DNA from 3 places in the Psychrobacter sp. AOP7-B1-24 genome. Region 2 is predicted to be linked to each of the others. Evidence: predicted binding sites of a transcription regulator. Region 2 holds the regulator's gene; each other region holds the start of a gene.
What was found. The regulator PhoB, encoded in region 2, activates phosphate uptake and scavenging genes when phosphate is short. The targets are predictions, from matches to a motif close to TGTCATNAANCTGTCATAA.
Positions count from the first base shown of each region.

Region 1: a site for PhoB is predicted at 2,133-2,151, ahead of ACT3QP_RS09710 (porin). Genes of this name have one in related genera too.
Region 3: a site for PhoB is predicted at 2,320-2,338, ahead of ACT3QP_RS01015 (inorganic phosphate transporter). Genes of this name have one in related genera too.

Region 1 is NZ_JBQSVL010000044.1:11,892-16,172, reverse strand. It holds gene ACT3QP_RS09715 (CTP synthase) at 1-765, opposite strand, end outside; gene ACT3QP_RS09710 (porin) at 959-1,996, opposite strand; gene ACT3QP_RS09705 (hypothetical protein) at 2,575-2,733, opposite strand; gene ACT3QP_RS09700 (malate synthase G) at 2,914-4,281, opposite strand, start outside.
Region 2 is NZ_JBQSVL010000049.1:6,038-10,318, forward strand. It holds gene ACT3QP_RS10200 (M23 family metallopeptidase) at 1-207, shown strand, start outside; gene phoR (phosphate regulon sensor histidine kinase PhoR) at 215-1,300, opposite strand; gene phoB (phosphate regulon transcriptional regulator PhoB) at 1,364-2,068, opposite strand; gene dtd (D-aminoacyl-tRNA deacylase) at 2,215-2,670, opposite strand; gene asd (archaetidylserine decarboxylase) at 2,788-3,624, shown strand; gene ACT3QP_RS10225 (DUF1287 domain-containing protein) at 3,789-4,281, opposite strand, start outside.
Region 3 is NZ_JBQSVL010000002.1:84,458-88,738, forward strand. It holds gene ACT3QP_RS01010 (aminotransferase class I/II-fold pyridoxal phosphate-dependent enzyme) at 1-502, shown strand, start outside; gene ACT3QP_RS01015 (inorganic phosphate transporter) at 680-2,287, opposite strand; gene ACT3QP_RS01020 (ATPase) at 2,900-4,281, opposite strand, start outside.

The DNA of each region.
Region 1 (4,281 bases), on a different contig from region 2:
ATCTTGCTCATGCAACGTACGCGGTATTTGATAGATGCTTTGAGCATCTTCACACATAATAACCGCACGCTCTTCTACATTGGTAAATAGTGCAATCTTATGGCGATTGTCTTGTGAAATGTGATGTTCAGAACGGCAAATCAGTACATCAGGCTGTAGACCGATAGAGCGCAACTCTTTCACTGAATGCTGAGTTGGCTTGGTTTTGGTTTCACCGGCACTTGCGATATAAGGCACTAATGTCAAATGCATCAGCATAGCTCTATTACGGCCAAGCTCTACTTGCATTTGGCGTACCGCTTCCATGAATGGCAGTGATTCGATGTCACCAACGGTACCACCAATCTCGATGATAGCGATGTCATAACCTTCACCACTGGCCAAGATTTTGCTCTTGATTTCGTCAGTGATATGCGGGATAACTTGTACCGTACCGCCGAGATACTCACCACGGCGCTCTTTATTCAAGACGTTTTGATAGATACGACCACTGGTAAAGTTATTGCTCTTACTCATCTTTGAATGACGTAAAAAGCGCTCATAATAGCCCAAATCTAGATCTGTCTCTGCGCCATCTTCGGTAACGAACACTTCACCATGCTGGAATGGGCTCATCGTACCTGGATCGACATTGATGTACGGATCCATTTTGGTCATCGTGACAGTCACGCCACGTGCTTCGAGTATCGCGGCAAGAGACGCTGCGGTGATACCTTTTCCTAGTGAGGACACTACCCCACCGGTCACAAATATAAACTTGGTCATAGTACTCTTTCGGTAATTGGTAAAGAAGGATTTTACTAAAAATACGCCATAAAATATAGGGCAAAAATGCAAACTGTCTGAAACTCTTATTTTTTTGTATGGGCAATCAACATTGTTCTGTCATTAAAACACCACACAACAAAAAAACCCACCCCGAAGGATGAGTTTTTTTAATCAGATTCTAATGGTTAGATTAGAATTTGTATTCGATACCAGCACCGATACCAAAGCCATCAAAGTCTACTTCTACACGGTCATATCTACCATCTACATAAGTTGTAAGAGTTTCATCTTCAGCGCCAGCATAAGCACCGTAGATATGACCAGTTGTTGCTGCGTTGAATGCATACTTGCCACCTACAACTGCACGGTAAGCTTCAGAATCCTCAAAACCAGCGTAGTTGTTTACAAAGTCACCTTGCGCATAGGCAGTCCAAGGAGTCGCAGTAGCCATCTCACCACTGATAGTGATTGCATTTTCGTTGTCATCAGTATCATAGTCAGTGTTTTGATATAGAGCACCTAGCGTCACAGCTGGGCTGATTGCATAGTTACCACTAACACGTGCTGCTTTAAAATCACCTGCTTGGATGTAAGAAGCACCAACGTTCATTGGACCTGTTTCATACTTAGCACCAAGACCGAAACCATCACGATCTAATGTATCAGTGCTGTTGTTTTCGTCCATTGCATACATTGCCATGAACTGTAAACCGTTGTTAACAGGCGTGAAGTAAGCAAAAGAGTTGTTGATACGTGGCGCATCAAAGCTCGCTAGTACGTTATCACCACCTAATACACCACCTTGAGTGACGTTGGCATAGTTCACATAGTCATCAATAGCAGTCAAACGACCAGCTACTACTGTACCGTATTCTGCATTTTCTAAACCAAGATAGGTATCACGTGAATAAAACTGATCACCATCAGCATCAACATCAATACCATACTCTAATTGATAAAGGATGTCTGTGTTTGCAGTTAAAGCTTCAGAACCTTTAAGACCAATACGTGAAGAGTTAGAGTTTAGTTGGCTACGATCATCTGCATCTACTGAACTGTTTGATGTGCCAGTAACACTTCCATCAGCAGCATAATTTGTAATTTTAGTATCAGTGTCGCCAGTATTAAGATCTAAAGTTAAAAAGGCTTTACCATATACGGTAGGAGCGGCGTTGGCTGCAGAAACAGATAGGGCAGCAACTGCTGTAGCTAAAAGTAGTTTTTTCATGGGTATCTCCACTTTACAATTTTAGTAATAAGCTAGCTATTATTAGCTGGTGCTCATAATGGTATCGTCACAAATCCTCAAAGATATAATGTGTAACTGGCTACCGAGATTAGTCAGGAACAAGTGTGGCGAATTTCTATTACAGTAAGATGAAAAAAACCATGGCTTACACGATTGGGATTAAAAAAGTAACATTCATGTAAATATTGGTCTTTATCACTCCATTGCGTAACATCCGTTACCAAACTCATACTTCGAGTACAAGCATATCAACTTTGACATAATTTGCAACACATTTTTTTGGTTTTTGAATATAGAAATCCGCAAACACTATATCCCTTATAGAATGTAAGCCTTTACAAAAATTCCTCTGTTTTCTCAAAGAGATAAAGGCAGGATTGATTAGTATAAATACTAAAAACATAACATCGTGGTCATAAATATCATATAAAAGACAAAAATAAAGCGATACCTGTCGAAACAAGTATCGCTCATAATATGTTTGTAGTCCTGTAACAAAACCCTGTTACAGATCTCAGCTACATGAGCTTATTACCAGACCAAGCGCCATGATTCAACTATCGAGCCACATTATTATCAACACCGATATCAACACCGATATCAACACCGATATCAACACCGATATCAACACCGATATCAACACCGATATCAACACCGATATCAACACCGATATCAACACCGATATCAACACCGATAAAATAAACTAATGTTGTCAAAGCAGGCAATCACTTTAAACGTAGTGACCAAAACGACAGCCAAACTCAAAAAATAGTCAGGATAATATCAAGCGATTTAATGCAGTTGAGCCAGAATTTGGGCCGCTTCAAGCCATTTACGGCTTAAATGATCTCAGTGCTAGGTCACAGCCTAGCATCAGTGTATAGCTAGCTCTAACTCTAAGTATTCGCTTTTAAGTCAAGGCGTGCTTGATGCAGTAATGGCTCAGTATAGCCACTAGGTTGCTCACGACCCTTAAACACCAAGTCACAAGCCGCTTTGAATGCATAAGAGTTTTCAAAATCACTGGCCATCGCTTGATAACTGCTGTCACCAGCATTCTGCTCATCAACAACTTTTGCCATGCGTTTCATGGTCTCTAACACTTGCTCTTCACTGACGACATTATGATGCAACCAGTTGGCTATATGCTGGCTTGAGATACGCAATGTGGCCCTATCCTCCATGAGACCGACATCATTGATATCAGGTACTTTAGAGCAACCTACACCTTGATTGACCCAACGTACAACGTAACCTAAGATGCCTTGAGCGTTATTGTCTAGCTCTTGCTGCTTTTCTTCTTTTGTCCAGTTGGTATCTTTCGCCAATGGAATGGTCAAAATATCATCTAAGCTGGCACGCTCACGTGATTTCAGGCCATCTTGGACATCAGCGACATTTACTTGATGATAGTGCATACTGTGTAAGGTTGCGCCTGTTGGTGATGGCACCCATGCGGTACTGGCACCAGACTGAGGATGTGCCGCTTTAGTATCCATCATTTCCTTCATCTCATCAGGCTTCGCCCACATGCCTTTACCAATCTGAGCAACACCCTGTAAACCTGTCTCTAGACCGATATCTACATTCCACTGCTCATAAGCTGGTTGCCATGTTTGTGACTTCATCTCGCCTTTTGGTACAAATGCTCCAGCATTCATACTGGTGTGCATCTCGTCACCCGTACGGTCTAAGAAGCCTGTGTTAATAAAGATGACACGTTCTTTTGCTTGACGAATGGCTTCTTTTAAGTTGACCGTCATACGACGCTCTTCGTCCATGATACCGATTTTGATAGTATTGCGCTCTAGGCCTAATAGATCTTCTGTCGCGTTAAACAAGTCATTGGCCATTTTCACTTCTTCAGGGCCATGCATTTTTGGCTTAACAATATACATAGAGCCTTTACGTGAATTCGATAGCGCGTTTGTACCTTTGAGATCATTTAAAGATAATAGCGGTGTAATCAGACCATCCATCAGGCCCTCAAATATTTGCTCTTGACCATTCCCTAAATCCACTAGGATTGCTGGATTTTGCATCAAGTGACCGACATTACGGATAAGCAATAATGAACGACCTGGCAGGATAAGCTTGCCACCGTCTGGCGTGGTGTATTCACGGTCTGGATTCTGCTTACGAGTGCGTGTCTTGCCACCTTTTTCAAAAGTTTCTTGTAGGTCTGCATTCATCAAGCCAAGCCAGTTGCGATAGACTTCAACTTTTTCTTCGGCATCAACGGCAGCGATTGAATCTTCACAATC
Region 2 (4,281 bases):
GTCGTTGGGCCTGGCGGCGCAGGGCATTACTATGCGCATTTAGAAGACTATGCTGATATCGACCCCGATGACTGGGTCAATGTTGGCGATACGATTGGTTATGTAGGCGATAGCGGCAATGCCAAAGGCACACCGCCCCATCTCCATTATGGTATCTATATTAACGGTAGTGCCGTTAACCCATACCCACTGTTGCAAAAAGAGTAAGGGCTGTTTAGGGTGCGGATCGAACGTAAGTGGCTGGAAATACCATGCTAAATGTCGAGCCAACCCCTTCTACTGAATCAATTTGCAAGTTGGCCTCATGTTGGTATAACACATGTTTTACAATTGCTAAGCCCAACCCTGTTCCACCAGTAGCACGGCTACGACCTTTATCAATGCGATAAAAACGTTCTGTTAAACGTGCGATATGTTCAGGAGCAATACCAATACCATTATCCTCAACAGCGAACTTACAGCCTTCTGACGTCTTCGTCCAACTGATGGATATATCACCACCTTTCGGCGTATATTTGATAGCATTAATTACTAAATTAGATAGGGCGCTATTTAAGTACATCTCTGAACCTTGCAGCCCGTCATAAGTGTCTATTTGTAAATGAATGGTATGACCATACGCTTGGTTATAAGCTTGCGCATCATCATACACATGTGTCAGTAGCTTGGTCATATCAATATAATTGAACTCATGCGTTTCTTCTATTTCGATACGAGATAGCAGCAGTAGATCATTCACAATTCTATTCATACGTGCCGTCTGCTGGGTCATCAGCTCAAAGCCACGTCGCCACTGCGGCGGCATATCAGGCTGATGCGAGAAGTTTTCTAGATAGCCCATCATCACCGTCAACGGTGTACGCAATTCATGTGAGACATTCCCAACAAAATCGCGGCGCATTTCTTCTAAGTTATGCAATCGTGTTACGTCGTAAATAATGAGCAGCTTTTCATCACCGAACGACGTAATTTCGCACTTTAGGTAACGCTTAGCATCTCGCCATGATTCTATATGAACACCATCGTTCGGTATCGGTACTGACTGATAGTATTGACGAAACTCAGGCGCACGAATAAAGTCAAAAACACTCTGACTTTTATCCGTTGGTTGTAGCAACAGTAAATCTTCTGCCGCCTGATTCCACCACTCTAAACCATCACTGTCATTGAGCAATATAACGGCATCACCTAAGGCTTGTACGGCGCTGCTGATTTTTTTGAGTTGTTCTGTAGCCTGTTGCTGGGCAGCTGGATCTACCGCACCCTGTTGATTATTATTTATTGGCATACTCTTGCTCATTTGTCATCCTTACCACTATTCACGATGTTAGCTCGCGATTACTATCACACTTTTCGTAATAGGTTAAGTTGGTGCAATAAAGCTAGAAAATCGATAGCCTGTGCCACGCACCGTTTGTATTAACGTATCACACTGATGCGGGCGCAATAATGTGCGCAAACGCTTAATGTGTACATCAACGGTTCTGTCTTCAATATAGACATTGCCGCCCCATACTTGATCTAGCAGCTGTGTCCGCGTATAGGCACGCTCTGGGTGACTCATAAAAAATGCCAGCAATCGATACTCAGTGGGTCCAACCTCGATGACTTTGCCAGCAGCTGTCACGCGCTGGCTTTTGGTGTTTAAACTTAGCTTTCCAACTTCGATAGGTTTATCACTACTCAGCGCACTACTGCGACGTAATACCGCTTTTATTCTAGATATCAGCTCACGTGTAGAAAATGGCTTGGTCATATAGTCATCAGCACCCGCATCGAGGCCATGAACTTTGCTATCTTCTTCGCTTTTGGCCGTTAACATAATAACGGGGATTTCAGACAATATCTCATCATTTTTTAGCATACGGCAAAAATCAACGCCACTTTTGTCGCCAGGGAGCATCCAATCTAGCAAAATAAGCGCAGGTCTATGATCAACCACTTGTTGATGCGCTTCTGACACGTCAACTGCCTGTAAGCTATCAAACCCAGCCATTTCTAACGTCATGACAATCATTTCACGAATCGCAGGCTCATCTTCAACAATTAAAATTTGCTCATTATACATACGGTATTCTCAGCGTTAGATAACAAAATTCAACTTATAACAAAGGCGTTAGTCGCTCGCCAGATTTTATCTATTAGACGGATTAATTATGACAGCTTAATGACATTTGTTTTAAATGTCTTACCCTTAACATCGAATTCAAGCGTTTAATTTACTTCTAATAAGAAATTTAACGGCCCATCATTGATGCTCGATACTTGCATATCAGCGCCAAACTGACCAGTAGCGACTTTTGAATACTGTGTCTCAGCATAAGCGACCAGTTGTGCAAACAATGCTCGTGCGGCATCAGGAGCCATGGCATTGCCAAAGTCAGGACGGCGCCCCTTGTCTGTCTTTGCCATTAGAGTAAATTGTGAGACCAGTAATAATCCACCAGTGATTTGTTGGACATTTTTATCCAATTTACCATATTTAGCAGGGTCATCATCATTTTCAAAAATACGATACGTCAGGATTTTATCGACCATTCTCTGTGCACTTTGTAGCGTGTCATCGTGACCCAAACCAATATAAGCCAACACGCCTTGTTCAATAGAACCCACACAGTATCCATCGATAGTAACACTGGCACCCTTCACTCGTTGTATAAGCGCTTTCATTTACGGACTCCTTACAGATTATGCTCATACAATAACATGCTGTCCATGATAAAATGCAGCCATTCACTTACCCGTTAATTATTACATTGAACTTTATTTTACTTTGGTAACCTCATTATGAATTTATTCACCACCTTGCAACAGCTTGTCCCGCAGCAGCAGCTAAGTAAAGTCGCTGGGCGCCTAGCCGCAAGCCGCCACCCCTATGTCAAACGTGCATTTATCCGTAGCTTTGCTAAAGCTTACCATGTCAGTTTGGATGAGTATGAGCGCCAGAGCTTTAATGCCTATGAGAGTTTCAATGATTTTTTTACTCGTGAACTAAAAGACGATGCTCGCCCTATCGATACGACTGCTGACGGCATTGTCAGCCCTGCTGATGGTATCATCTCTCAATTGGGTCAGATTGAAGACCATAAATTGCTCCAAGCCAAAGGTCGCTATTATGATGTCGGGCAGCTACTCGCTGATAGCGAAGATGGCCATTATTTTGCTGATGGTAGCTTTGCGACCGTTTATCTAGCACCTAGTAATTATCACCGCGTCCATATGCCGTTCGATGGCACTTTGACCAAGACACGCTACGTCCCTGGGACGCTATTTTCAGTCAATACGACCACTGCAGCGAATATTCCGGACTTGTTTGCGCGTAATGAGCGCTTGGTTTGCATGTTTGATACTAAATATGGCAAAGCAGCCGTGGTGATGGTCGGAGCGATGATTGTCGCAGGTATCGAAACGGTAGCGACAGGTAAGATTGCCCGTACGGATGACATTCAAGAAGCCGATCATGACATGAGCTTTGAAAAAGGTGATGAGCTGGGCCGTTTTTACTTAGGTTCAACGGCGATTGTCGTATTGCCAAAAGCCGCAAAAGCTGACTGGCAAGAAAGTATGAAAGCCAATAGTGTGGTGCAAATGGGACAGTTATTGGGCAATACCAACACCAAGTAAGGCCGTCCTTTCGCACAAAAACTAAAGCCCAGTTAGACGCAAATCATGACGTTTAACTGGGCTTTTGGCTGGCTTTTTCTGATACTGATATTAAGAGTAACGACTCATAATGCAAGCGCTTCAGTATTGAAAGATATCGAAAGCACCTTAGTATCGAAAGCACCTTAGTATCGAAAGTGCTTATGAATCGGATAAGCGAATAAGATATTTTCTTCTTGCGTACCGCGCCCGATATTATGAATGACAAGGGGTGTACCATCATCAGCTATTTTGTCTGAGACAATACCTATGTGTGGTAAGTTGCCATTCGGCAGACGCCATGACACGATATCTCCTGCTTGGAAACTGTCTTTATCCGTAATCGATAAGCTCTGTCCATGACGCTCAAAAAACACTTCAAGATTGGGTACACGGCGATGGTCGATGTTTTTGTCCGTGGATTTTAGTCCCCAGCTTTTTGGATAGCTTGACCAGTTGGACTTCATATCATGATTGACCAATTGCTGTAGATCGATGTTTTGCAGGCGATAAGCTCTAATGACAACATCGGTACAGACGCCAGTTTCTATCGGTACATCACCACGCGGAAACTCTAATTTACGATAAGCAGGATCATAACTGGTGGTCACACCGATTTGCTTTTTGGCATCGTTCGCC
Region 3 (4,281 bases), on a different contig from region 2:
TATCGCTGGGTTCCGTGCAGGTTGGATGATGGTATCAGGTCGAAAACAACATGCTACTGACTTTATAGAAGGCTTGGACATGCTAGCATCTATGCGCTTATGCTCTAATGTTCAAGGGCAATACGCCATCCAAACAGCGATGGGTGGCCACCAAAGTATGAAAGACTTAACGTCTAAAACAGGTCGCTTGTATAAGCAGCGCGAGATGGCCGTCACACGTCTCAATGCGATTAAAGGTATTTCGTGCACGATGCCACAAGGCGCATTTTACTGTTTCCCAAAGATGGATCCAGAAGTTTATCCCATCATGGATGACATGAATTTTATGATGGACTTGCTGATTGATGAAAATGTCTTAATGGTACAAGGCACGGGATTCAATTGGGACAAGCCTGATCACTTTCGCTTAGTCTTCCTACCCAATCTGCATGACTTAGAAGATGCAATGGATCGCTTAGACAGATTCTTTGCCAAAAAACGCCAACAGTTTGGTACTGATTAAACCTATATCTAACATAAAAAACGCTTATCGGCATGGATGCTGATAAGCGTTTTTTGTTGTGTTGAACTCAGTTATAAAGGCGCGCTTACTAACTAGGGCGTGTCATCAATTCAATCAATAGACATCTAAATAGGTTAAAAATGAGGACACGCCCTAAAAGAAAACATTAGAGACACATCAAAAAATGTTGCTCAATACAACATAACTGATAGCCGACATGCTTGCCGCTGCGGGAAGTGTCACAACCCATGCCAAACCAATAGGTTTCATCAACTTCCAGTTGGTATCTCTATTGACGATACCAATACCCAGTACCGCACCGACTAGCGTATGTGTACTAGATACAGGTAGCCCCATGGTTGATGCACCCATAACGACAGCAGCAGCAGCCAACTCAGCTGAAAAGCCGGATGCAGGATGCATTTTTGCTAAATTTGTACCCACTGTTTGAATAACTTCTTTACCGATAAACCAAAGACCAACAATAAGTGATACCCCAAAAGTTAGCATAACCGCTGGTGGCACTGCCGCTTCTGTTGCAATACTGTTAGTACGAATCACATCCATAATCGCGGCAAAAGGACCAACAGCATTAGCAATATCGTTTGAGCCATGGCTGAAAGCAAAAGCTGATGCAGTAAAAACTTGCATCCAGCTAAACATAATAAATGTTGCTTTGGTCAAATCTTCTTTATGTTTTCCGCGAATGCTTTTGGTATAAATAAAGGTCGCTAGCCACACTAGCGCCGCTATCATTCCCATGATTAAGAAACCCTGTAGCGTCGTCATACCATTATTGACGTTTTTGAGACCTTTAAAGACAACGAGAGAAGTCATTACGGCACCACCACCAGCGGCAATAATAGGTACCCACTGCTTAAGTGCTTTTAGCGTATCAAGACTGGTGCGCTCGTTCTCAATCTCATAAAGCTGTTTGTAATAATCTGTCTCTAAATCCTCTATCACACAATCATCATCTTTATAGATCTCCTGATCACGTAGCATCGCCGACGTATAAGCCAGTTGTTCTGATTCTGTTAGACCTTCCAAAAACTCTTTATGGTTTTGCTTTAAGGTTTTTTTATTGCTTTTAAGAATCGCAAGATGTGCTTCTGTTCGATCATTATACTCGATGATATTCTTCTTAATCTGTCCGTATAACAGGTAAGATAATACGCCACCTAGCAACGGTGATAGCACCCAAGAAATAGCGATCGTGCCAACAGTCCCCCAACTCACTGTTGATAACGCCATTTCCGTACCACCCAATGTGATACCCAGTACGATAGAGCTACCAACAACACCACCGATAATAGAATGAGTGGTCGAAACCGGTAAGCCTTTTTTGGTGGCAAACAATAACCAAAATGCAGCGGCGATTAAAGCTGAGAGCATGACATAAATAAACTGATTGGGTGTCACTGTCAGACCATCTAGATCAACGATACCTTTTCTGATCGTATCAGTAACTTCGCCACCTGCCAGTACAGCACCTGACACTTCAAATATTGCAGCAATGCCCAACGCCTGAGGAATGGTTAATGTGCCTGCACCTACCGAGGTACCAAAGGAGTTGGCGACATCATTCCCACCTATATTGAATGCCATAAAGACACCAAAAGCGGTCGCTACAATAAATAGCGTCGTTTGTTGATGCATTGTGTAGTCTAGACCCCACCACGTAAAATAGGCGGTCATCGCAATCAGTACAATGGCAAAAAATATATTTATTCTCATAGAGCCGACTGATTTGACTGACTCTGTAGAACTACTGCTAATACCCATACGTTAATACGTCCTGCGTAAGCTGATTGAAATTATATGCGGTTAATGACATTGTACTTTAATGCTAAATACTACTATAGCTATAGTATTTAGCATGGTGGTAACGTCTATAAAACGCATGATGTACTTGATAAGTAGTGATTTAAGTAATGGCCTAAACAACGATATTTTCAATAGTACGGCTGATACATTGACCGGAAGCGATTGACTGCTGAATCATGTTCTATCTCATTGACAGGTTCTACCTTATTAAAAATTACAAACTAATTTCAGGTAAAACACATCTCTCAACATGTCACAAAGCCGCAAGTAATATTGCTAAATCGTCTGATTACAGCATCTTGCGGCTTTGATATTTTATTGTGACCATAGTAACACTAAGGCGCGTAGAACAACTATAGAGCCCTATTTGCTATAGCATATTATATATAGCAGAAAACATTAGGCGCCTATTATATTAAATATAAGCGCATAATGCATGATGATATTGCGAGATTTGTAACTGCCAAGGTCATATTCAATTAACATTACCTTTCAACAGCCTATTATACTATTTTTGTATAAACATTAAAATTACAAATAAAAAGTTTCAGTCACTCATATAATCAAAGGTTAACTATCATACCTTGCCGATAGTTGCTCAATAGCGTGATCCAACACATCCAGACGTGCTTGACGTTTTTCATTAGTAGCGATGACACACCAAGGTGCGTTTTCGCTGTCAGTGCGCGCTAGCATATCCGCTGCAGCCTGTACATAGTCCGACCATTTATCACGATTACGCCAGTCATCGTCCGTCAGCTTAAACTGCTTATGCGGTGTTTCTTGGCGTTCCTCAAAACGTTTCAACTGCTCTTTTTTATCAATTGCCAACCAGTACTTGATAACGATCGCTCCTGAATCGGTCAAATCTGCCTCAAAACGATTGATTTCATCATAAGCGCGTTGCCACTCCTCACTAGTCGAAAACCCTTCGATACGCTCAACCAACACGCGTCCATACCAAGTACGATCAAAGATGGCGATACGACTGATTCGGTCAGTCTGCTCATCAGGCAACCTTGTCCAAAAACGCCATAGATAAGGATGTTGCAATTCATACAGCATCGGTGCACTAATGTTATAAATTTGGTATTCACGTGGGTCAAGCGGCGCTACCAACCTTTTGATTGCCCCACCCTTGCCAGCAGCGTCCATGCCTTCAAAGGCAAATACAACGTGACGACCTTTGCGCGCGCGCAATAACTCAGCGAGACAAGCTTGCTTCTCTGCCAGCAACTTACGATAGTCAGACTTATCTACATCCTCTTCTTTTATATTCGTCAACTGCTTAGGTATTTTTACAGACTCAAACACTTGTTCTTCAGCTGTTTTATCTACATTGACGGCACTACTCACTAATGCTGTCTGCATTGCATGCAGCACTTGATGACAAAAATGATCTGCCGCTTGTGATTTATCATCACCGTCAATGATGATCCAGTCGTCTTGCTGACGTAATAAGGTCACTGCTACTTCATTGAATTTTTCAATAACTTTCTGGCTATTCCAGTCAATTTGATACAAAAAATGAGGATCAGCCTTTTTGTCATGAAGCCGCGATTGTAATGTTTCGATATCGACATGAAACCAACATTTTAATAACCTTGTTTGATTGGCAATAAGATCCTGTTCAAACACTTGTAGCTTAGCCAGTTGCTGTTCTAAATATGCTTGCCATGTCGCAATAGGAAATACGCTATTATTTACTGACTCAGTATCGTCTTTGTCATCTGACATTGCCAGACGCATGGCGCTGTAGAGTAAGTCAGCGTACCAATTGCCAAAATAAACCATAACATCACCATGACGTGGCATGGATTTGGTATACGCTTGCCACATTGGTTGATGGTTTAATGGACAAGAACCAATGGTCGCCTCAACCTTTAGCAGTCTAGGATCAACCCATTGCCGCAGTTGCTTAACCGCAGTTCCTTTGCCTGCCTGCTCCATCC